DNA from 3 places in the Pseudoalteromonas sp. AWM4_233 genome. Region 1 is predicted to be linked to each of the others. Evidence: predicted binding sites of a transcription regulator. Region 1 holds the regulator's gene; each other region holds the start of a gene.

Region 1 (7,987 bases):
TTGAACTCAACTTCTTGATTAGGTTCGAACGGCTGTCTATCAAAGCAAAAGCAAGCTACTTTATGTAAGTATTTGGCTGCTTTTCCTGGTGAAACAGACGGTACTGCCTGCATCACTCTCTGGTATTCACTAAGGTTTTTAGCGACAAAAATAAGCTCTGACATCTCACCTGGTTTTACAGCGACAGAAAACTGTTTTGCTTTTACACTAAACGGCACACCTTGCTTAGTTTGAGTAATAAAACTCACATCAATCATTCTCGATTCATCCACTAAATTACTAGCCTGTGCTGCTTCCATATCAGGCTTTCCGTTTAAGCCTGTTACTTCACAAAAAACGTCATAAAGCGGCACAAGTGCAAAAGCAAAAGCAAACATGCCTACTACAGCGATTATGAGTTTCTTAACGAGTGCCGCATGCATACTACTTCACCTTAGGAGGAGTACTGAATGTATGTAAAGGTGCTGGGGAAGGTACCTCCCACTCTAGCCCTTCTGCACCATCCCACACTTTAGCTGGCACCGATTCACCACCCCGTGCACATTTGAACACACACCACACAAAAATGAGCTGAGAAAGGCCAAAGGCAAAACCACCAATGCTAATGATGGCATTGAAATCAGCAAACTGAAGCGCGTAATCAGGTATGCGTCTTGGCATACCCGCAAGGCCTACAAAGTGCATTGGGAAAAATAAAATGTTGACGCTAATTAATGACATCCAAAAATGCCACTTCGCTGTGGTTATACAGTACATGTTGCCAGTCCATTTAGGTAACCAATAATAAACAGCCGCCATAATGGAAAATACAGCACCTGTTACAAGTACGTAATGGAAGTGCGCCACAACAAAATAAGTATCATGGTACTGGAAGTCTGCTGGAGTGATCGCAAGCATCAACCCCGAGAAGCCCCCCAACGTAAAGAGCACGATAAACGCAATGGAAAACATCATAGGGATCTCAAAACTAATCGAGCCACGCCACATAGTTGCAACCCAATTAAAGACTTTGACTCCCGTAGGTACAGATATCAGCATGGTCGCATACATAAAGAAGAGCTCTCCAGCTAACGGCATACCTGTGGTAAACATATGGTGTGCCCATACGATAAAAGATAAAAAAGCAATAGAAGAGGTTGCGTATACCATGGAAGAGTAGCCGAATAGCTTCTTCCGGGAAAAAGTAGGCACTATGGTCGATATAATGCCAAATGCAGGCAGTATCATGATGTAAACTTCAGGATGACCAAAGAACCAAAAAATATGCTGGAACATAACAGGATCTCCGCCACCTGCTGCATCAAAGAAGCTGGTACCAAAATATTTATCGGTAAGTACCATAGTTACAGCACCAGCTAATACAGGCATTACGGCAATCAATAAAAAAGCGGTTATTAACCAGGTCCATACAAAGAGAGGTAACTTCATCCATGTCATGCCAGGGGCGCGTAAATTGACAATGGTTACAATGACATTAATTGCTCCCATGATTGAACTGATGCCCATTATATGAACTGCAAACACAAACAATGCTGTATTGTCGTTACTATATGTTGTGGATAACGGTGCATAGAAAGTCCAGCCAAACGCTGGGCCCCCTCCTTCCATAAACAGTGAAGCAAGTAAGATTGCAAATGCAAAAGGTAAAATCCAAAAACTCCAGTTATTCATTCTAGGCAGCGCCATATCTGGTGCGCCTATCATCATGGGGATCATCCAATTAGCAAGGCCTGTAAAGGCAGGCATAACAGCGCCAAACACCATGATCAAACCATGCACTGTAGTCATTTGATTAAAGAAATGTGGGTCAACTAGCTGCAGTCCAGGCTGAAATAACTCAGCTCTGATCACCATGGCCATAGCGCCACCAATCAAAAACATCACTAACGAAAAGATTAAATAAAGAGAGCCAATTTCTTTATGATTAGTCGTAAACAACCAACGCTTTATACCTGTAAGATGCTCCTCATGAGCATGTTCTGAACTTTGAACCTGAGTACTCATGATTACTCTCCTGACGCTTTATCGATGAACGCTTGAACTTGGCTAGGCTGGATTACTTCACCCGTATCATTGCCCCAGCTATTACGTTTGTAAGTGATAACAGCCGCAATTTGTTTTACTGTAAGTTGCTTTGCAAATGCCTGCATTGCTGTACCTGGGCGACCGTTTAGCAGCACATCTATATGCTCATCTAGATCCCCTTTAACAACCGCATTATCTTTAAGACCAGGGAAGACGCCAGGCAGCCCCAATCCTGTAGGTTGATGACAAGCTGCACAATATCCCATGTAAACTGTCTGACCTTCTGTCATTAAGTCTTCTTTACTTAGAGTTTGTGATAGTACAGCTTCGGCCTCTTTCGCTGCTTCTGTTTTGGCTAACTGTTGCTCAGTTAACCATTGTTCGAATTTTTCAGGTGAGACAGCTTCAACAACTACAGGCATGAAGCCATGGTCTTTACCACATAGCTCAGCGCACTGACCTCGGTAAATACCTTCTTCATTTACTTTGGTCCAAGCTTCATTGATAAACCCTGGGTTGGCATCTTTCTTAACTGCAAAATCAGGTACCCACCATGAATGAATAACGTCATCTGACGTCATTAGAAATCTCACTTTTTTGTTTGTAGGTATTACCAGCGGTTTATCTACATCCAATAGATAGGTCTCTGTTTTTTCTTCCTCATTATTAACCTGAGATAAAGGCGTAGATAACACAGAAAAGAAATCAACGTCATGACCAAGGTATTCATAGTGCCATTTCCACTGTGACCCTGTGACCTTGATTGTTATGTCAGCCTTGCTGGTATCCTCCATAGCAATTAAAGTCTTAGTTGCGGGGATCGCCATGATGACAAGAATAAGAAAAGGAATAGCAGTCCAAACAATTTCAACTTTGGTACTTTCATGAAACTGTGCAGCCACAGCTCCTTTTGATTTTCTGTGCTTTAATAAAGCCCAAAACATCACTGAAAATACAATCAAGCCGATTACACAACAGATTAGAAAAATGGTCATATGTAGTTCATAAACACTATGACTTACATCAGTAACCCCTTTTCTCATGTTGTAGTCACTATTGGCTAATGAAAGTGGACTAAGCAACAAAAAAGTAAGCAAATAAGCAAATTTACTTATTCTCATACGACGCCCCCATTTATCGACTTCAGCATGAAGTTCGCAGTTAGAATTATTGGATGACCGTCATAGGATCCGACTAAAGTCGAAGGCAATACATGACCTATTAACAATTAGTCAATAAATAAGCAATTAGCAAGAAAGTAAAATAGAAGAATTTGATATATTAAAATGGAAAGTAAGAAGAGATATGGTTAGCTGACTAAAGAAACAGAAAAAGAGAGCAGCTAACCTATTGTTAGAATTATATAGAAGTTACATCCAATTAGAATTTCTTATAACACCTACAGCAAGACCTTCAATAGCAAAAGGTTCGTGTTCTAGATCAACCTCGATTGGAGAAAACTCTTCATTTTCAGCATGTAATAGCACTTTGCTACCTTTTTGTTCTAACCTTTTAACTGTTACATCGTTGTCTACTCGAGCAACAACAACTTGACCATTTTGAGCAACTTGCGCTTTATGTACAGCCAAAAGATCACCATCAAGAATACCGATGTCTTTCATGCTCATTCCATCTACACGTAATAAGTAATCAGCAGCAGGCTTAAATAAACTCGGATCAACCTCATAATGACTTTCGATATGTTCTTGAGCCAAAATAGGCTCTCCTGCAGCAACTTTACCAATCAAAGGAAGCCCTGTATCTTCAGACGAGCCATCGTCGACTAATCGAATACCACGACTAGCCCCAGGCACCATTTCTATCACCCCTTTCTTAGCTAAAGCTTTTAAATGCTCCTCAGCAGCATTAGCACTTTTAAAACCAAGCGCATCAGCAATTTCAACACGTGTAGGAGGCATACCTGTATCTTTGATGAAGACTTTGATGAGTTCAAATACTTGTTCTTGTCGTTTCGTTAGTGGTCGCATACAACTGGTTTTCCATACAGGTAAAGATACTGTGAGTATATACAGTTGTGTCAAAATGGCAAACTAAATTTGGATAGATTTAATGCAATAAAGTGCAAAATTAGCGACTGTGAACGCAGTGAGTGCGCTTCTTTTGCGCAAGTATAGTGCGAAAGGTTTATGACAAGCGCGCAGCGCTTACATTCTTTTCGCGCAAGGTGAACTGAATTAGTTTAACTGAAGTTTAGGGTTTAGTTATTTAGACGTTTGAAAAATGTGTCAGAATCAACAGAGTGGCTACTGTGAAGGCTGCTCATTTCACCTTACGCTAATTCGTCTTTTTATCACCGAGCATTGCCTCATCACCGTGCAGGACGATTTAGCACCATAAACGCAAAAAACCCGCTGCATTGCTGCAACGGGTTTCTTTAATTAGGCCCTGGCGATGTTCTACTTTCACATGGGAAGCCCACACTATCATCGACGCTGTTTCGTTTCACTTCTGAGTTCGGCATGGGGTCAGGTGGTTCCAAAACGCTATAGTCACCAGGAAATTCGGTGCGCTAATCGCTTTCGCAATTAACTTAAAATCTGGAAAAAATCTGATAATTTCTAAAACTTCTACTCTAGTTCATATTAGCTTCTGAGCTAAAACCACTTTGGCGTTGTATGGTTAAGCCTCACGGGTAATTAGTACTGGTTAGCTTAATGTATCACTACACTTCCACACCCAGCCTATCAACGTTGTAGTCTCCAACGGCCCTTCAGTTAACTTAAAGTTAAAGTGAGAACTCATCTCGAGGCTCGCTTCCCGCTTAGATGCTTTCAGCGGTTATCGATTCCGAACGTAGCTACCGGGCAATGCAATTGGCATCACAACCCGAACACCAGCGGTTCGTCCACTCCGGTCCTCTCGTACTAGGAGCAGCCCCTCTCAATTCTCAAACGCCCACGGCAGATAGGGACCGAACTGTCTCACGACGTTCTAAACCCAGCTCGCGTACCACTTTAAATGGCGAACAGCCATACCCTTGGGACCGACTTCAGCCCCAGGATGTGATGAGCCGACATCGAGGTGCCAAACACCGCCGTCGATATGAACTCTTGGGCGGTATCAGCCTGTTATCCCCGGAGTACCTTTTATCCGTTGAGCGATGGCCCTTCCATTCAGAACCACCGGATCACTATGACCTACTTTCGTACCTGCTCGACGTGTCTGTCTCGCAGTTAAGCTGGCTTCTACCATTACACTAACCGTACGATGTCCGACCGTACTTAGCCAACCTTCGTGCTCCTCCGTTACTCTTTGGGAGGAGACCGCCCCAGTCAAACTACCCACCAGGCACTGTCCACAACCCCGATTAGGGGCCTATGTTAGAACATCAAACATACAAGGGTGGTATTTCAAGGATGGCTCCATGACATCTGGCGACGCCACTTCAAAGCCTCCCACCTATCCTACACATGTAGGCTCAATGTTCAGTGCCAAGCTGTAGTAAAGGTTCACGGGGTCTTTCCGTCTAGCCGCGGGTACACAGCATCTTCACTGCGATTTCAATTTCACTGAGTCTCGGGTGGAGACAGCGTGGCCATGGTTACACCATTCGTGCAGGTCGGAACTTACCCGACAAGGAATTTCGCTACCTTAGGACCGTTATAGTTACGGCCGCCGTTTACCGGGGCTTCGATCAAGAGCTTCGCCTAAGCTAACCCCATCAATTAACCTTCCGGCACCGGGCAGGTGTCACACCGTATACGTCATCTTACGATTTTGCACAGTGCTGTGTTTTTAATAAACAGTCCCAGCCACCTGGTCACTGCGGCTCCCGTCCGCTTAGAGAGTAAATCTCATCACAGATAGGAGCGTACCTTCTCCCGAAGTTACGGTACAATTTTGCCTAGTTCCTTCACCCGAGTTCTCTCAAGCGCCTTAGTATTCTCTACCTGACCACCTGTGTCGGTTTGGGGTACGATTCGAAATAATCTGAAGCTTAGAGGCTTTTCCTGGAAGTAGGGCATCATCAACTTCACTACCGTAGTAGCTCGTCTCGACTCTCAGCCTTAGCGACCCGGATTTTCCTAAGTCACCAGCCTACAGCCTTTCACATGGACAACCAACGCCATGCTTGATTAGCCTGCTCCGTCCCCCCATCGCAATTATTCCAAGTACGGGAATATTAACCCGTTTCCCATCGACTACGCTCTTCAGCCTCGCCTTAGGGGTCGACTTACCCTACCCTGATTAACATGGGATAGGAACCCTTGGTCTTCCGGCGTGCGGGTTTTTCACCCGCATTATCGTTACTCATGTCAGCATTCGCACTTCTGATATGTCCAGCATGCCTCCCGGCACACCTTCAGCCACTTACAGAACGCTCCCCTACCCCGCATACTAATGTATGCAGCCGTAGCTTCGGTGGTATGTTTAGCCCCGTTACATCTTCCGCGCAGGCCGACTCGACTAGTGAGCTATTACGCTTTCTTTAAAGGATGGCTGCTTCTAAGCCAACCTCCTAGCTGTTTTAGCCTTCCCACATCGTTTCCCACTTAACATACACTTTGGGACCTTAGCTGACGGTCTGGGTTGTTTCCCTCTCCACGATGGACGTTAGCACCCACCGTGTGTCTCCCGGATATTACTTTACGGTATTCGGAGTTTGCAAAGGGTTGGTAAGTCGGGATGACCCCCTAGCCTTAACAGTGCTCTACCCCCGTAAGTATTCGTCCGAGGCTCTACCTAAATAGATTTCGGGGAGAACCAGCTATCTCCCGGTTTGATTAGCCTTTCACTCCAAGCCACAGGTCATCCCCTAACTTTTCAACGTTAGTGGGTTCGGTCCTCCAGTTGATGTTACTCAACCTTCAACCTGCCCATGGCTAGATCACCGGGTTTCGGGTCTATACCTTGCAACTCAACGCCCAGTTAAGACTCGCTTTCGCTACGGCTACCCTAAACGGTTAACCTCGCTACAAAATATAAGTCGCTGACCCATTATACAAAAGGTACGCAGTCACCCTCGAAGGGCTCCTACTGCTTGTACGTACACGGTTTCAGGTTCTATTTCACTCCCCTCACAGGGGTTCTTTTCGCCTTTCCCTCACGGTACTGGTTCACTATCGGTCAGTTGGGAGTATTTAGCCTTAGATGATGGTCCACCTATATTCAGTCAAAGTTTCACGTGCTCCGACCTACTCGATTTCACTTTAGATAAGTTTTTGTGTACGGGACTGTCACCCTGTATCGTCAAACTTTCCAGAATGTTCCACTAACTACACTAAAGCTTAAGGGCTAGTCCGATTTCGCTCGCCGCTACTTTCGGAATCTCGGTTGATTTCTTTTCCTACGGGTACTTAGATGTTTCAGTTCTCCGCGTTCGCCTCGTTAACCTATGTATTCAGTTAACGATACCTGTAAACAGGTGGGTTTCCCCATTCGGAAATCCTAGTCTCAAGCGCCTCTTACTGGCTTGACTAGGCTTATCGCAAGTTAGTACGTCCTTCATCGCCTCCAACTGCCAAGGCATCCACCGTGTACGCTTAGTCACTTAACCATACAACCCAAAATGGTTTGTATCGTCAAAGACAGTTTTAACTTCGCCAGAAGTTAATATTGAATACTAAAGTAGACGCTAATAAACAAATGAATGTTTATCGGCATTGTTTTACTTTTGAAAACTCTTTTTAGAATTTCTTCTAAAAGAATTAATTATCAGCTTTTCCAAATTTTTAAAGAGCAAGAGAATTACTTCTCAGAGTTAAAGACTCTGAAGTCAAAGTGTTTATCTATGAGGAGTAAGTAGTAAAGTGGTGGAGCTAAGCAGGATCGAACTGCTGACCTCCTGCGTGCAAGGCAGGCGCTCTCCCAGCTGAGCTATAGCCCCACATTACTAGGAATACATTGTTTATGACCGACTTTAAGCAAAGTGGTGGGTCTGAGTAGACTTGAACTACCGACCTCACGCTTATCAGGCGTGCGCTCTAACCAGCTGAGCTAC
Region 2 (7,987 bases), 2.1 Mb from region 1:
ATGTCACCGGTAAGTTTTTCGCTTTACAGCCAGCAATAATTTGGTCGCGCCAATCAGTGTGAATTTCGCCAGATAAGTAAATTTTCATGATTGCTCCTCATGTGGTGTCGATTGAATAATAACTAAGCTTACCAATTTGTTGACGATGGGGGCGACAAGATTGATGGTTGGAAACGCAACAACAAACGCAAAAGCCCATGCTTTTAACCAAACAAACAGAACATTTTCAATAAAACCAACATTAAAAAGCGTAATGACAAAAGACATAATGCATGACATCAATAGTGCCATAAAAAAAGAGAAAACGAGTTTTTGATATTTAGCAGAGATCATTTTATGCACTACCTTTGACGAAAGAAAAAGAAAGCCAAATTTGATTGGCTTTCTTTAATTGAGAATGGATTATTTAAACACCAGTCACCCAAGAAGGTAAATAATTAAGTGCGATTGTTTCAAGTGTTTTATCAAATCCGGTTATGACCATAATAGCCAAAATGAGTAACAGAATTCCTAACAGCTTTTTTAGTTTCTCAACATTACTGAACACGTTCGGTCGGAATTTTTGTAAAACGCTGCTAGAGATAATACTGGTAATGATTAAAGCGCTCGCCGTACCTAAACCAAATAAAAATAGCACAGAGCTTGCCATCAGTAAGTCTTGACCTAGCGATGCTAGGGCAATGGCCGCGCCAAGTGTTGGCCCAACGCATGGCAACCACACTAGACCAAGCATCATGCCAATCATAAATTGATTGAAAGCACCGTCTTGCTCGCCCTGCTGTGTTTGTTGTTCAGGTGTCAGTTTTGTTAATACCAGTGATAGCCAATTCGCTACTTTAGGGATCAGCAAACTGAGACCCATTAGCACGAGCATGACAGCGCCAAACCAACGTAAAACTTCTGGCGACAGGCCAAGGCTAAATAAAATAAAGGTTAATACACCACCAGCAAGCGCGAACGCGACACTCAACCCCAGTGCTAATGCAAATTGACCTCTTTTACCGCTATTTGATGATGAAGCCATCACAATGGGAACAAGGGGCCATACGCATGGTGAGAGTATGCTTAGCACACCAGCCATTAATGCTAATGGCAAAGAGACAAATTCAATACCCATGATTAAAACTTAAATGCGCTATTTAGTTTTTCTTCAATAACTTTGAAACGGGTTTCAGCAACCGAATACCAAAACTGCTTGTCACCCTTGTATAAAAGCAACGTTGATTGCCTTGGGGCTCTAAATTTCTTTACCCACTGTTTATCGTTGTCATAATCAACAACAAGTACATGAAACGGTTTATCTGGGTTTTGCTCATGGTATTGTTGGAAAAGCTTTTGTTGCTTCTTACAAGTCGGGCACCAAGGGGCGTATACATCAATCATGATGACTGCATTTTGTGCTTGTAGTTCTGAAAACAGTGCTTCACTAAAAGGTTGTTTTTCAAATGCAGAGGCAGAAAATGCCATAAATAAGCTAATAAGGCTTGTGAAAATATACTTCATGTTGCTCTCTCTAAAAGACTGATTAATTGCTCTAGTAGAGAGAGGAAATGCGTTTTTTATTTCAAAAAAACATAAAAATATTTTTTAAACTAGGTTTGGTTATAAAAACCTACAAACAATTTAACAAAAATTATAAGGCAAATTTATTGTGATAATTCAGAAATATCATTAATCAAATCATCAATTTCGCTCAAGAGGTGCTGCTTTTGTTTGTCGGTTAAACTTAGAAAAACACCATATAAAAAATCGTGGTAGCTTTGACGATTTTGGTTGTTAAAATTGTTTAGCTCGTCACTACGAAATGATTCAGGGCTTAGTAACAGCGATTTAAGTTTGTCTTGATCTTTATTCTCAGAAACAATATTTAATAACACTGTTTTGAGAGAGGCTTGATAACGTGCTCGATAATCTGACCACAAATGAGATGTAGGCGATTGAGCAAGGTAAAGTGATTTGACCATTTTGTGTTGAGATGAGGTGATGTCACCCAACCAATTTTCTAGTGAATTCTCTGTGCGAGTAAACCAGCGTTTTTGGCGTTTTTCATCACTGAGTTTTGCTCGCTTCTCTTGTTTTTCTTTTTCTTGCTCTGCGAGTTCTTCGAACAGGTTATTTACTTGTTTTTTAGTTAAATTAGGTGCTAAAGCGACTAGGTCGGGTACAATTTCTGCACGTAAAGTATGCCAATGCGCAACGGCTTTATCGTTATGATAAGCAATACGCGCTGGGGTGATGTTTCCTTGTTCGATATCTGTTTTGATTTGTTTTAAATGGGCGATATAAGCAGGCAATTCGTTGCTTCTATGCCAATCAAGCCAAGTTTTTAGGTGCTCATCGAGTAGATCTTCTTGGGCATCGTTTAATGACACATAATCGTCAACATACCAATAAGCTAACCAGTCCGCATTCTTATAAGCAAACTTAGTCGAGCAGCCTGTTAATAGTATGAATAATAAGAGTAAGTAATGCTTTTTCATAAGTTTTCCTTTCTGAGCTTACGTAAATCTACGTTGTTAATTTTGTTTTAGATTACTAACAAGCTTGTGTTGCCATGACTGTATCAGTCGAGGTTTTACTAAACATACTTATTTATTATTTAATGCTCAGACTTTGTGCCGCGAAATTTGTTCACTTTTTTTGCCCATAAATTGATAAAGTTCAACAATAGCACGATTAGATTGGTTATAATGCCGGCAGTTCTTTTGGTTTTATTTCGTACTATGGCAATTTCTTCTAAACGTGGACATGGGCGTTTTTCTACAACGCTTTTAGAAAATAATATTATCAGTGCAAAGCTAATTGGCAGCTTCAATGAAAGGGGCTGTTTTAATTATACCGAATCGGTAAAAAACATCGTTAGAGCATTAAATGGTGAGCCTTTTGCAATGCTGGTTGACGATCTAGAACTTGAAGGTGGCACGCCTGAGGCGTATCAAACTTTGCAAGCCTATAATGTTTGGCTCAATACTCAACCGATTATTGCTAAAGCATTTATCGTCAATGACAGAATGACGAAACACATCATATTGCAGCGTTCACCCGCTTTGCTTGAGCAAAATATTGCTTTTTTCGATACCCATGATCAAGCACAAGCTTGGCTATCACAGCAGTTATTACAGAAGTGTGGGTAGAAGCATTAATTAAGCAGATTGTTTATCGCAATTACCCAATTCTCTTGTTCCGCCAAAACAAATTCATACTGTTTACCCGTGTTTAAAGTGACTCGCATCGCTTGCTCAGAAATCGGCATAAATCCCGCGCCTTTGGCTAAACACTGCTCAACTTGGCTTACTTCAGATAAGGCAATCTTTAAAGCCCCTAAAGATAAAGATTTGCTTGCAGGTTTGAAGCTTAAGCCCTGTTCATTTAAAGATAGTTGGCCGTCAGATCGCATCGCACCGATTTGAATAGTTGCAGGGCTTGTAAGGGGAGCAGTCATATTATTCCTTTTCTAAAAATCATTTTTAAATTTGGTAATTAGCTTAGCTGATCGTTTGAATACAAACCAGAGACAATCATCCGAACCCTCGAAATAGAGTATTGAATTAATCGTATTGGTACAGGGCAGCTAGTTTAATATATGAATTACTAAAAAAGGAAAGTAGGTCTCTACACGAGGTGAGCATACTGTTATGCACAGAAAGATATGATTTTAGGTTTACTAGTTAATAGAGAATTAAGAACGACTATTTCCAGGTACAAAAAAAGCAGACAATGTCTGCTTTTTCTCAGAGTATTTTAATTAAAAATTAAAGTACTACGATGTTCTCAGCTTGAGGACCTTTTTGACCTTGAGTTACAGTGAACTCAACTTTCTGGCCTTCAACTAGAGTTTTGAAACCGTCGCCAGAAATTGCACTGAAGTGTGCGAATACGTCTGCGCCAGACTCTTGAGCGATGAAACCAAAACCTTTAGATTCGTTGAACCACTTAACTGTACCAGTTACTTTAGACATAATCATATCCTAAAAAATATATTGTAAAAAAGTGCCCGAAGGCGGTATTGCTTGGAAAATAAAACTTGAACTTAAAGCTTCAGGACGAGTATTACGAGTAGTACAACGAAATGTAGATTTTAAATTTAGACTTTCTTTCTAGCTGATGCGCACTTTATAGGCAATGATTGAGTAAGTCCAGTTATTTCTTAAAAATTTTTCTCGAGTGAACGGTAACTAGACAGCTCAAAACATCTGAAATATGATGACTGTATTGATATACAGTTGTTGTTTGTTATGAAAACCCTACCTGAAAAGTATTACTTGTCACATTTCAATGAATTAATGAGTTTCTTGCACTCGACAAGTATGCATCTATTCACTGATAATCAACGGCTGCAATTAAAAAAATTGTCTTTGTTAAATGAATCAGCATTGTGTTTGTTATTGCGTATTGTAAATAGAAAAAGTGAGTTTGTTTTTAAAGCGCACTTAAACTATGACGAAATAACAGATGTTGAGCGGGCTCTCAGTGAGCTACTTGACGCTGAGCTAGTTAAGTTTGCAATTCATAAACCCCCTCATGAGTTAATTAAAGAGCTGAAAAAACAAGATCTTCAGCAAGTATGTATTAATTCAAATCTCGAGAACACGCCGGTTAAATCAGCAAAAAAACAAGCTTGGGTAGAAGCGCTCTTGCAGCAAGTTCAGTATATTAATGTGCAAGAGTGCTCGGTGTTTAATCGTTATGTGTATTCTGATTTCAAGCCGGTTTTTGAGCTTTGCTTATTTGTTTATTTTGGCAAATTGGGTGGTACACTTTCGCAGTTTTCCATGCGCGACCTGGGTGTTTTAGATGTACATGAAAAAGCGAATACACAAATAAACGCCCATTTTGATGAGCAAGAAGAAGCACAAACCGCTTTTTATTTCTCTAAATTACTACAATCTTTAAAAACATTGAGTGATGATGAAAAACTGACATTGGCACACACCCTTGCAAGTTCTGATTTTCTCCAACCAACAGGTTTCCAAGCCGAATCTAAATACAACACATTGACTTATAAACTCGCCGTGTTTTGTCTGCCTGAGCATGCACAGCTTGCTACACAATTAATGACGCTTAGCGGTCATGTCAGTGCGCAAGAAAAGTTAGTGAGAACTTTATATGCTCAGGGCGATATAGAAGCTTGCAAGCAAAAACTTGACGATATTATTGAACACTCAGCGGATGAAGGTTTATTAATTTTTGCCGAAGACTTTTCAAGAAGAAAGTTTGGTGCTGAGCGCACTTCAATTTTAACAAATATGCTTAGAAACGCAGGGGATGCTATCCCATTAGATGAAGCATTTGTTGGCTCGCCGGAGCAGGGGCTGATAGATAGCTTTGCTCGCCAAGGGATCACCGCGATTCATTGCGAGAATGTTATTTGGCGAGCACTATTTTGTTTAACATTTTGGCCCGAACTTTATGAACATGAACTCAGTGGGTTAGGTAATGAATTTTCTCGGCTACCTAAACCCATTAAAGAAAATATTTTTTACGACATATTTGCCGCAAATATTGAAAAGCGTTTAGCTAGTTTTTCGAGTAATCATGACTTATACATTTGGTTGCTAAAACAAACCACGGCAAATTATGGCAAGCCCAACGGTTTTATTACTTGGTATGAAAGCCTGTTTGATGAGCTCTCACTATTGGTAAAGCATGCACCCATCAAGGCGCTTTGTGCGCATCTTCGTGCCATGGCGAAAAATTACAAAGGGGTAAAAGACGGCTACCCAGATCTTATTTGTGTTAAAGGCACAGAGTTGTTTTGTGTCGAAGTCAAAGCACCGGGTGACAGTTTAAGGCGCAATCAACTGGTGACCATGAACCAGTTATTAAAAGCAGGCTTTGATGTCTCGATAAAAAAAGTCGAATGGCAAATTGATCCCTCCCAGCCATATGTGATCATTGATGTAGAAACTACGGGAGGTAAAAAAGAATATGAGCGCATTACCGAAGTGGCGATGGTTAAAGTCATTGGTGAAGAGATTGTTGAGCATTGGAGCTCATTAGTTAACCCGAACAAACACATACCTAAATACATTACCGAATTAACAGGCATTGATGATCAAATGGTTCACGATGCCCCTGAGTTTGTTGATATTGCTGAGCACATAGCATCATTTACAAGGGGGTGTATATTTGTTGCCCACAACGTGAATTTTGATATGGGGTTTATTCGCGCTGAGTTTGCGCGTTGCGGCATGTATTACAAGCGCGCTAAATTATGTACCGTGTCACTCGGCCGTAAGTTCATTCCGGGTCATAAGTCATATTCCTTAGGCAATATTTGCAGAGATCTGGATATTAGCCTTGTCGGTCACCACCGCGCATTAAATGATGCGATGGCTACCGCTGAGTTGTTTATTAAGATTAATAAAGCAAGGGTAAATACAGCCAGTTGATTTGCTGATGGAAATGTTTAACCAGTTATGACTTTATAGCCAACACCATTAACTGTTTTAATGACTGTTGGCTTTTTTGGGTCAATTTCTACTTTCTTTCTTAATCGGCAAATGATGGTGTCGACAGCGCGCGGAGATTCAGGACCTTCTTCTAAATGGGTGGCATCTATGATTGCTGCTCTAGAATGTGTTCGTGGAGCATTTTTCACTAAAAACTTCAATACGGCATATTCATGAGCAGTGAGAGATATTTCATGGCCGTCGCTATTTACTAGTTCATGAGATACAAGGTTTAAAGACGTCACCCCAAGCTTAACTAAATTGATACTAGAATCGGATAGCTGCGTTGATTTGAGCAATATTTTGATCCGCAACATCAACTCTTTGACTTTATAAGGCTTTGCTAGATAGTCATTGGCTCCAAATTCAAGCCCAGCAATTTTGTCTTCATCAGATGCTCTGCCTGAAGAAACAATGATTGGGGTGTCACAGTTTTGTGCTCTGATTTTTCTTAACAACACCAAGCCATCTTCATCGGGCAAGCCTAAATCTAGAATGATCAAATCAAAAGTCTTTGATTCAAGTAATGACCAACAATCATTCGCAGAAGATGCCGCTGTGACCTTCAAACCACACAGCTCTAAATAAGCACACGTCATTTCACTCAGTTGTACATCATCTTCAATGAGTAATATTGAATTCAAATTAGCGCCCTTGTAGTAAGAAACATTTCAGAAACATCTAAGAAAAAGTATAGACAAAAATATGCGGTATACCTGAATTAGTCTTTTCCACTAAAGTAAGAAATGAGAAACAGTGATTATGGAACGCATTAAAGGCAAAGTATTACTAGTCGATGATGATCAAAATTATCTAGAGCTCTATCACAATATTTTAGTTGATGAGTTTGATGTCTATGCATTTAGTTGTGCTAGCGATGCACTGCTAAACATTCACGATATTAATCCTCACACGATTATTCTTGATTTGAATCTGCCTGATTTAAATGGGTTTGAGTTTTGTAACCAACTTAAAGATCAAAACTATTCACTTAAACATAGCGACATTATTTTTGTGTCAGGTGAAACCAGTCTTTCTAAGAAAATGCTAGCCTTTGACATTGGTGCTGTGGATTTTCTTTCAAAACCGTTTCAAGTCAAAGAGCTAAGGAAAAAAGTGTCTACCAGCATTGATAAACATTTGCTTTATCAAATGGCGCTTGAAGAAGCCAAAGTGGCGTCATCGCAAACCCATGTTTCTGCCGAATTAACCATGAGCTATAAAAAAGCATTATTTTGCTTTCGTAGCATCTCTAGCTGTAAAGACTTTAATAGCCTTATTTCTAGACTATCTGAATCAATAGAAACATTGGGGTTTAATGCTGCGATTTACATCAGGCCTGATGTGTTGAGCGATTTTAGAGGCGGTGCAAAAGTGTTATCAGAAGATGATGATAAGTTCTCATCTTTGGCAAGTTATAAAGCAGGCATAAAAGAGTTTAATAACCATTTATTATTTAACTCTGAATATGTCTCTATTTTAATACGTAAAGTTGCATCGCAAAAAGAATATATGCTTGAAATACAAGATCATAT
Region 3 (7,987 bases), 520 kb from region 1:
GATACCAATTATTATGGTAGACCGACTGTTGTAAATCTCAGAAATTTGATTGATGAAAAAGAAAACTCGAAGGTTTTACCATCTCACAACTAAGTTGAACTCGGGAATAAGTAATAATTTCAATACCTTGTAAGTGGTTATGAAAAACCTATAACAGGTTTCTCATAATCACTTACAATGTACAATTTAGTGCTAAATTAATTAAGACAAACCCACATTAGAGCACCTCACCTTCACTGTATAATTGCAAAACCAAATCATTAAAACCTATAAATGATTAACACTAAAACCTAGTGTATCAAACAAGCAAAGTAGCATGAGGGCAGTTTTGAAGCGCGGATTTATTCTCGAAGTAACTAAAGGTTTGGGTATGCGGGCGGCATCTGCTCTAAAGGCAATCTTTCTAATAGCAGCAAAACCAATTCACGCTGAAAGTATGTTAAAAACTATTGACCTTGGTCAGCAAACAAACGTAGCATGCTCGTCTGCGTAATTTAGTACAACGCCAATTAAAAACACTTTTAAAAGAGCTTGGTTAAAATTATTTAAATAAATCTCAGTTTTAGTGCCAAAGTGAGTAAAAAATCTCAAGTTGAGTGGCAAAATTAAAAAGTGACAATTTTTTAAGTCACTGAGAAGAGATAAAAGAGTCTGCCTGAGATTCTCAAGTTAAGTGGCAGTCACCATTACAATTCATTTTTTGTTCTACTGGTTAAGTAAAATTTACCAACTACCGTTAATTCTTGCAGCTAGTAACCTCTGTCAGCATAATACCCACAACATAATTCAGTTTCGCAGCATTTAGGTTCACTAACCTTGAAAAATTGAACCTATTTGTAATGCAAGTTATCTGATAGCTAACTTAATATAACAATAAGAGAATCTTATGAACTGGTTGAACACCCTTCCAACTTCTAGAAAAGCGTGGGGCCTGTTGGCACTGACAGCATTTTTACTTGAAGTCACGGCTTTATATTTTCAATACGCTATGGGCTTAGAGCCTTGTATCATGTGTATTTATCAAAGAACGGCTGTGCTAGGTGTGTTTGCAGCAGGTCTTATTGGTTTTATTTCCCCAAGTAACGGTATTTTCCGTGGTATTGGCGCTACAACATGGGGCGTAAGTAGTATTTGGGGTTATATGTTGGCAAAAGAGCATTTAAATATGCAAACCACCACTGATCCATTTGCGTTCACTTGCGATATAGTTCCTAACTTCCCTGAGTTTATGCCATTACATGAGTGGATCCCGGCGTTTTTTGCCGCAACCGGTGATTGTGGCAGCATAGACTGGCAGTTTGTTGGTTTAAGCATGCCTGGCTGGATGGAAGTCATTTTCGCGTTATATGCGATCAGCTTCTTAGTTGTTGTACCTTTTATTCTTTGGTCTTTAGTAAAAAAGTAAAATTAAATGCATTTTAATCTTCGCAATATTGAGCAGTTAAAGCCGTACAAGCTTCGTGATAAGCAACAAATCATCGCAATAGCTTTGAGTCACTTAGAAGCCCCTGAAAAAGTGTTATTAGGCTGCTGTAAGCTCGCCATCCTGATGCCATTTTTTATTTCTTTGGCTTATTTTGAAGGCTGGTATTTACTACCACCTTTGTTGCTGGCAGGTATTTTATACCCTCTTCTCACTACGCCACTGGAAATTGCATTTACCAAAAGCAAACTGAATGATGCCATTGCGGAGTTTGAAAAGCAGAACCAAAACTAAAAAAGGGCGATTGCGCCCTTTTTTTAATTTTTCATCTGAGAATTTAAAGCTTAAAACTTTACCTTCCCTTCTAACTTCACGACGATACTTTTACCAACCCCTTTAACAGCCATTAGGGAGTTAAGGTCGTCAAAAGGTCCATTTTGCTCGCGGAAACTAACAATGGCCATCGCCTTGCCTTTTCCGATCCCTGGCAATTTTACAAGCTCTTCGAGAGAAGCTTCATTAATATTAATTGTCTGATGAATTTCAGATTGAATTTCTTGTGACGCTTGTTGCTGTGCAGATTCTGCTAATACAGATGGTGCAACAAACAAACTAGTGGCTAAAAGTAATGCTTTGATCATATTTCCCTCCTGGAAAATCCTTGAAATTTAATAAATGACGGGTAGAACTCCTTACCCAAATTACTCATACGAGTAATGTTAAATAAAGATGACAATGACATGAAAGTCAAACTTAATACTTATCAACATAACTAAAGTCTTAATATTGACCTAATAGCTTGCAAAATAGGCCTTAAAAGATTACTGTATAAAAAAACAGTGCAATTGGGAGTGTATCATGGCTGTTGTTGTTAAGTATGTGGTAGAAAGAAATGGAGTCGAGCGCATGACCTTTACCAGCAAAAAAGAGGCTGATGCTTACGACAAAATGCTTGATGTTGCTGAGTCTTTAGAAGAGATGCTAGGTAAAGTGGATGTGCCGCTGAGTGAGCAACAAGTTGAGTCATTAGCATTAGAAATGGCGAAGCAAAAAGATGACTTTATTAATGTACTTAAAGGTTCAAAACCAAGTACACCTGCGAAAAAGTCAAAGAAAGATGCTGATGTGAATGATAGCGATGCTGATGAGAATGTCACACCTATCAAACAAGCCTAACAGTACTTACTTCAAATAATAAAAAAGCCGCTCAATGAGCGGCTTTTTTGTCGCTGTCACAATATAAGTTGCGACAGAGAAAGTATTTAATTACTCAAATACTTTCTCTACATCCAACACTTCAATGTTTTTCGCAGGAATATTCAGCTTATAGCTTTCAATTTGCTTATCTTCATTGATAAGTGCTGCAGGCTTATCTGAGTTATATTTCAGTGGTGAAACCGTTTCTTTTGCAAGACGTTTTTGCATGTCTTTGCCGTCACCTGTGATGAATACATACTGCACATCATCAGTTTGCAGGTTTTCACGAATAACACGGTTCACATCTTCCACTGTCAGTGAAGCAAGTTGTTTACGAACGTACTCAACAAAACTTTCTGTGTTGTAGAATTCGCTATCAAGTGCATAACCTAGCTGACGATCTTGGCTTGCCACCAGCTGAGGCACAAAATTGCTCAAGAAGTTACGTGTTGCATTAAAGTCAGCTTCAGTCATGCCATCTTTAATTAGCTTGTCTAGTTCAAACAAAGCAACGCGCGTTGCGAAATGCGCATCATTGTTTGAACGAAGAGGACGTAACCACACTTGGAAAATTTGCTCTGAACGACCTAAGTTCGCATCCGGCTTAGTTTGGAACATACCACGTGGGAAGTACTCAATGTACGCATAGTCACCATAGTTCATACCACGTACCTGACGAATGCGTTGATATAAGAAACTGTTTGAGCTTCTGTGCTCACCAAAGTAAGAGCGAACTAGCCAAAGCGCAGTCCAATCTTTAGAGCTACGGATTGTGTCAATTGGGAAACCAAATGATACTGCAGTAGATTTAGCATTTTTCTCAACAATCGTCGCATGACGGCCCGCTAGTTTAGGCGCATCAGGAATGCTTAAACGCGCTTCATCCCCTTTCGGCAGGCCTGCTAGGTCATTTAACATTTGCGCTTTTACATCATTGTCTAAATCACCCGTAATACCCACGTTTAGCTTAGCTTGGGTGAATTGTGCTGCATAGAATGCTTTCACGTCATCTAGGGTTAACGCTTCAAGGTCTGACAAATCACCTAAGTTATAACTTTCATAAGGGTGACCTTCATATAGTTTATGATAAAGCACTTCTTTACCCAGCTCTTCGTCATTTGAAGATTTCAAGCCCGCTTTAATGCCATCAATTAGCTCTTTCTTAAGACGTTTAAAGTCATCTTCTCTGAAACCTGGGTTTAACAATTGATCACTAACAAGTGCATACCATTGCTCAGCGTTATCTTTGTGAACACGGCCACGTAAAGAAATCATTTCTTTATCTAACTGATATCCAAAGCTACCAGCAATTGGATAAAGTGCTTTTTGAATTTCTTTGTAGCTCTTAGTTTGTGAACCACCACGTGCGATCATAGCTGCTGTTAATGCCGCTACACCCTTTTTGCCTGCCGGATCAGCCGCTGCACCAGTGTAAAATAATAAGTTCACATCAACCAATGGTGAACTATTGGTTTTATCTAATACCTTGAAGTGACGCTCAACAGGCTGGCTCGCTTGTTTAGCAAGTGCTGATACAGACACCTCTTTCTCGAAACCAGAAACAGTCTCAAGTGCAGACATGGTCACGGTCGTACGGCCATTATCAACAAAGTATTTGTTTGCAATGTCACGAATGTCTTCAGCTGTAATGGCATCTGCAGACGCATATAACTGGTTGATCACTTCTGGGTCACGCTCAAAATGCATATAGCTTGCAAGCGTTGACGCAATGGCTTGTGATGAATCTAAGCCATTGATGAAGCTGTACTTAAGGTTTGACTTCAATGCAGCTAACTTATCTGCATCCACCAGCTCAGTGCGTGCTTTAGCGTACGTTTTTGCAATTGCATCACGTACTGCGGCTAAATCTTCTTCTTTTTCAACTTTAACAAAGACATGTAATAAACCTGGGTCCTTTGTCTCTGCATTATAAGTAAACATTTGGCTAGCAAGCTGTTTGTCTACTACGAGCTCTTGATATAACTCTGAATTCGAAGAGAAATAAAGCTGTGAGATCAGATCAAGTGCTGCGCGATCTTTTTTAGTCGGCTGCCAAGCAGTGCCTTTGTATGATACGAGTAACCAGTGACCCGGCATGCCTTCGAACTGTTCATGCACATATTTAGGCGCTTGTTGTTTTGGCTCTACCGGAATATCCGCTTGGTAGTCACCTTTTTTCCAATTGCCCCAGTGCTTCTTAACCATATTCATGGTTTCTTGCGGGTCAACATCGCCTACAATCACAAGTGAAACATACTCTGGCTTATAAAAGCGCTCAAAGAACGTCTGGCCATACGCCATTTGATCAGGCATAGCTTCAATATCTTCGAAAAAGCCCATTGTGGTGTGCTTATAAGTGTGCTTTTCAAATGCCTCTTTGCGCACTGCAGCAAGTAGTTTACGGATTGGGCTGGCATTATTTTTTAAATACTCACCTTTAACCGTCAGTGCTTCAGTACGAAACTGCTCTTCTGAATACTTTAGGTTTTGAAAAATGTCCGCTTTGATTTCAAGTACTTTGTCTAAATGTTCTTTAGAGAAATTTAAGTGGTAGTTGGTGTAGTCGTTTGTCGTGTAAGCGCGGTTGTCTACCCCTGAGTTTTTCAGAATATCTGCATAAACATCTTGTGGGAATTTTTCAGAGCCTTTAAACATCATGTGTTCAAAAAAGTGTGCGAAACCGGTTTTGCCTGCTTCGATTTCATTTCTAGAGCCTACAGATACTGGAATTTGTAGCGATACAACATCAGGATAATCCGTTTTAACGACCATCACACGAAGACCATTTTCTAGTTCTTCTAACACATAGTCTTGTGCAAATACTTTGTTCTCAACAGACGCTGATGCAACAGTGGCATTCGCTGTATTGCTTGTCTGTGCATTATTACTTATACAACCTGACAGCGCTAAAGTCACTGCAAGGCTGGTTGCCAAAAGTTTAAATTTCATGTGATTTCCAAATTCAGTTTTTATTTTTCATACCATTCCTCTTAATTAAGCGATCTATTTTGAGGCAAGGAAAACTTGTCGATAACACCGCTCACGCCGAGCTACCTACTTCCAGTAGGCAAGGCGGAAATTTGGCTATTTAGTTGTTCTAAATGAGAAATTCCCAGCGAGGTTATCATCAGTTTTAGTCTCTCAAAATAATTGAGTATTATTGAGGATTGGTATCACATATGTTACCGCTTCAATTATGCAATAAATTACTGTGACTCGCTCATTTACAAGCAATATTTATGTAAATAAATATATCCGAGTTACTGAATTATCCCTTAAGCCTCAAAAACAACATGAGAGAAATTCATAGTGTTTGAATAAGTTTCATGAAAAAAATCTATCTAGACGTCTAAATGGCTGCTATATTTACCTCATCAGCACAACCAATGGGAATGAGGACCATGGCTTTATCATTACAAGAGAAAATTTTGGACCCTAATCAAGGCGTATATTTAATTGGTACTACTCCGCCAAAGATGGGGACTGATGAAGCGCAAGTCAAAACCATTGCACAAAAGCTACTTGGTCGTTTACACGAGATTGAATATGACGGTGTTGTGATTTACGACATTCAAGATGAAAGCAGCCGCACTCAAGTTCCGCGCCCTTTTCCATTCAAGCATACCGTAGATCCATGTGAATACAGCCAACTCGTTAAAGAGTTGTCACAACTTGATGTCATCACCTATAAAAGTGTGGCACAACGTGAGGCGAGCGAATTTAATCAGTGGCTTAACAATACTAAAACTAAGCATGGCTTAAACAACCTTGTATTAGTAGGTAGTCCATCTTCAAATGGCGAAGTTAAACTTAGCCTGCCTAAAGCATACGAAACGATTGCAGAGCACCAAGATGATTTTTTCTTAGGTGGTGTGACGATTGCTGAACGCCATGCGAATAAGCGAAACGAACACGAGCGTTTGTTGGAAAAAACAGCACAAGGGTGTGAATTCTTTATCTCTCAAGCTGTTTACAATGCACAGGCGACGATTGATTTAATCACCAGCTATGCTCGTAGCTGTCGCCAACAAGGGCTTGAGCCTAAACGTATTATTCTTACCTTTACGCCATGTGGCGGTGAGAAGACATTGCAGTTTATGGAGTGGCTGGGTATTTCAGTGCCAGAAGCAACGAAATGGCGCATGCTTGACTCACAAAACCCATTAAGCGAGTCAATCCGCATTTGTCGTGAGAATTTAGACCTGATCATTCAAAGCTGTGCACATCTAAATGTACCGCTTGGTTTGAATATTGAAAGCTTAACCAATCGTAAAGAAGAAATTGATGCATCGATTAATTTATATCGTTTATTAAAAGCAACGATGGAACTTAATCTTGCAGAAAAACAAATAGCCTAATTAGACTAAAGAACAACTAAATAACATCAATTCTCAGTCGCATTATCATTGATAGTGCGACTTGTCTGTGTATAATCTGTCCCTCTTTTAACAATCAAGTTTACATGGAGTGAGTAGTGCTATTCGTTTTTTTAACGTTTATAGCCGCTGGAGTATCTTTCATCTATGCGTCTAATCGACACCAATTGGCTTTAAACACCCCCATATCTAAAAAATTTAAACAGCTCGGTTATTTGCTGTTAATTTCCTCAGCAGTGATCAGCCCATTTATTTTCAATGGTGCGGCAAGCGTTTTTATTTGGCTCATGCTAATTATGCTTGTACTGATCATCATCCCCATCTCTAGTTTTTTGATTAGGAGCATTCGATGAGCCAGGCACATCAAAAAATTCAACCTCAATGGTGGGGCAAAACAGCGGTAGGTGTTTTTCTTGGATTAGCGTTGAGTTATGGCATTGTGGCGTTAATTGTATGGTTTGGGCCAGACAGTATTAACACTAACCTAAGCGACCAACGCCTACTCTGGAAAACCCAATTTAATATGTGGATTGTTACCCCAATCTGGATGTTGATTGTCAGCTTTATTTATATGTTCAAAACAACTAGGCAAGCATTTATCTACTTGTTGTCAGCAAACGTAATCATCTACACGATATTTTTTGGTTTAAGGAGCATGCTATGAAAATAAGGGCCGACATTGTTCGAATATACCAAACACTTCACACGTGGACGGGGATCACAACCGGACTGTTATTATTCATAGGCTTCTTTGCGGGTGCATTAGTGATGTTCACTGACACCATAGATCAATGGAGCACACCGCCTAGTAAGCAGTTTTCTCAAGTGAGTGAAGGGCAACATCAAGTACTTTTAAACCATGTACTTGCGAACGAAGAAAAAGCCATTAATGCCGTTACCCTTCACTATTCTGACAATCACTCTCCCATCACTTGGTATGAAGAAGGTAACGGCCGAGGTGTGAATGTAAATGAACAAGTTTGGCATGCAG

What was found. Region 1 encodes LexA, which represses DNA repair genes until DNA is damaged. Its sites were predicted from a motif close to TACTGTATNNNNATACAGTA; they were not measured.
Region 2: ACXAC4_RS05830 (exonuclease domain-containing protein) is a predicted target of LexA. The motif match lies at 4,206-4,225, and genes of this name have one in related genera.
Region 3: ACXAC4_RS12975 (YebG family protein) is a predicted target of LexA. The motif match lies at 2,246-2,265, and genes of this name have one in related genera.

The regions. Positions count from the first base shown of each region.
Region 1 is NZ_JBSWSZ010000001.1:3,422,145-3,430,131, forward strand. Features, by position in the region: gene ACXAC4_RS15575 (cytochrome c oxidase assembly protein) at 1-422, opposite strand, end outside; gene ctaD (cytochrome c oxidase subunit I) at 424-2,004, opposite strand; gene coxB (cytochrome c oxidase subunit II) at 2,007-3,146, opposite strand; gene lexA (transcriptional repressor LexA) at 3,396-4,013, opposite strand; rRNA gene rrf (5S ribosomal RNA) at 4,430-4,543, opposite strand; rRNA gene ACXAC4_RS15600 (23S ribosomal RNA) at 4,662-7,543, opposite strand; tRNA gene ACXAC4_RS15605 (tRNA-Ala) at 7,798-7,873, opposite strand; tRNA gene ACXAC4_RS15610 (tRNA-Ile) at 7,917-7,987, opposite strand, start outside.
Region 2 is NZ_JBSWSZ010000001.1:1,316,528-1,324,514, forward strand. Features, by position in the region: gene ACXAC4_RS05790 (YtoQ family protein) at 1-88, opposite strand, end outside; gene ACXAC4_RS05795 (DUF2798 domain-containing protein) at 85-333, opposite strand; gene ACXAC4_RS05800 (cytochrome c biogenesis CcdA family protein) at 407-1,117, opposite strand; gene ACXAC4_RS05805 (thioredoxin family protein) at 1,120-1,503, opposite strand; gene ACXAC4_RS05810 (DUF6279 family lipoprotein) at 1,647-2,480, opposite strand; gene ACXAC4_RS05815 (hypothetical protein) at 2,691-3,134, shown strand; gene ACXAC4_RS05820 (hypothetical protein) at 3,140-3,442, opposite strand; gene cspE (transcription antiterminator/RNA stability regulator CspE) at 3,753-3,959, opposite strand; gene ACXAC4_RS05830 (exonuclease domain-containing protein) at 4,236-6,392, shown strand; gene ACXAC4_RS05835 (response regulator transcription factor) at 6,410-7,096, opposite strand; gene ACXAC4_RS05840 (response regulator) at 7,215-7,987, shown strand, end outside.
Region 3 is NZ_JBSWSZ010000001.1:2,900,782-2,908,768, forward strand. Features, by position in the region: gene dsbB (disulfide bond formation protein DsbB) at 887-1,405, shown strand; gene ACXAC4_RS12965 (DUF6170 family protein) at 1,412-1,717, shown strand; gene ACXAC4_RS12970 (ComEA family DNA-binding protein) at 1,768-2,064, opposite strand; gene ACXAC4_RS12975 (YebG family protein) at 2,282-2,599, shown strand; gene ACXAC4_RS12980 (M16 family metallopeptidase) at 2,690-5,569, opposite strand; gene ACXAC4_RS12985 (methylenetetrahydrofolate reductase) at 6,022-6,978, shown strand; gene ACXAC4_RS12990 (hypothetical protein) at 7,346-7,660, shown strand; gene ACXAC4_RS12995 (PepSY-associated TM helix domain-containing protein) at 7,657-7,987, shown strand, end outside.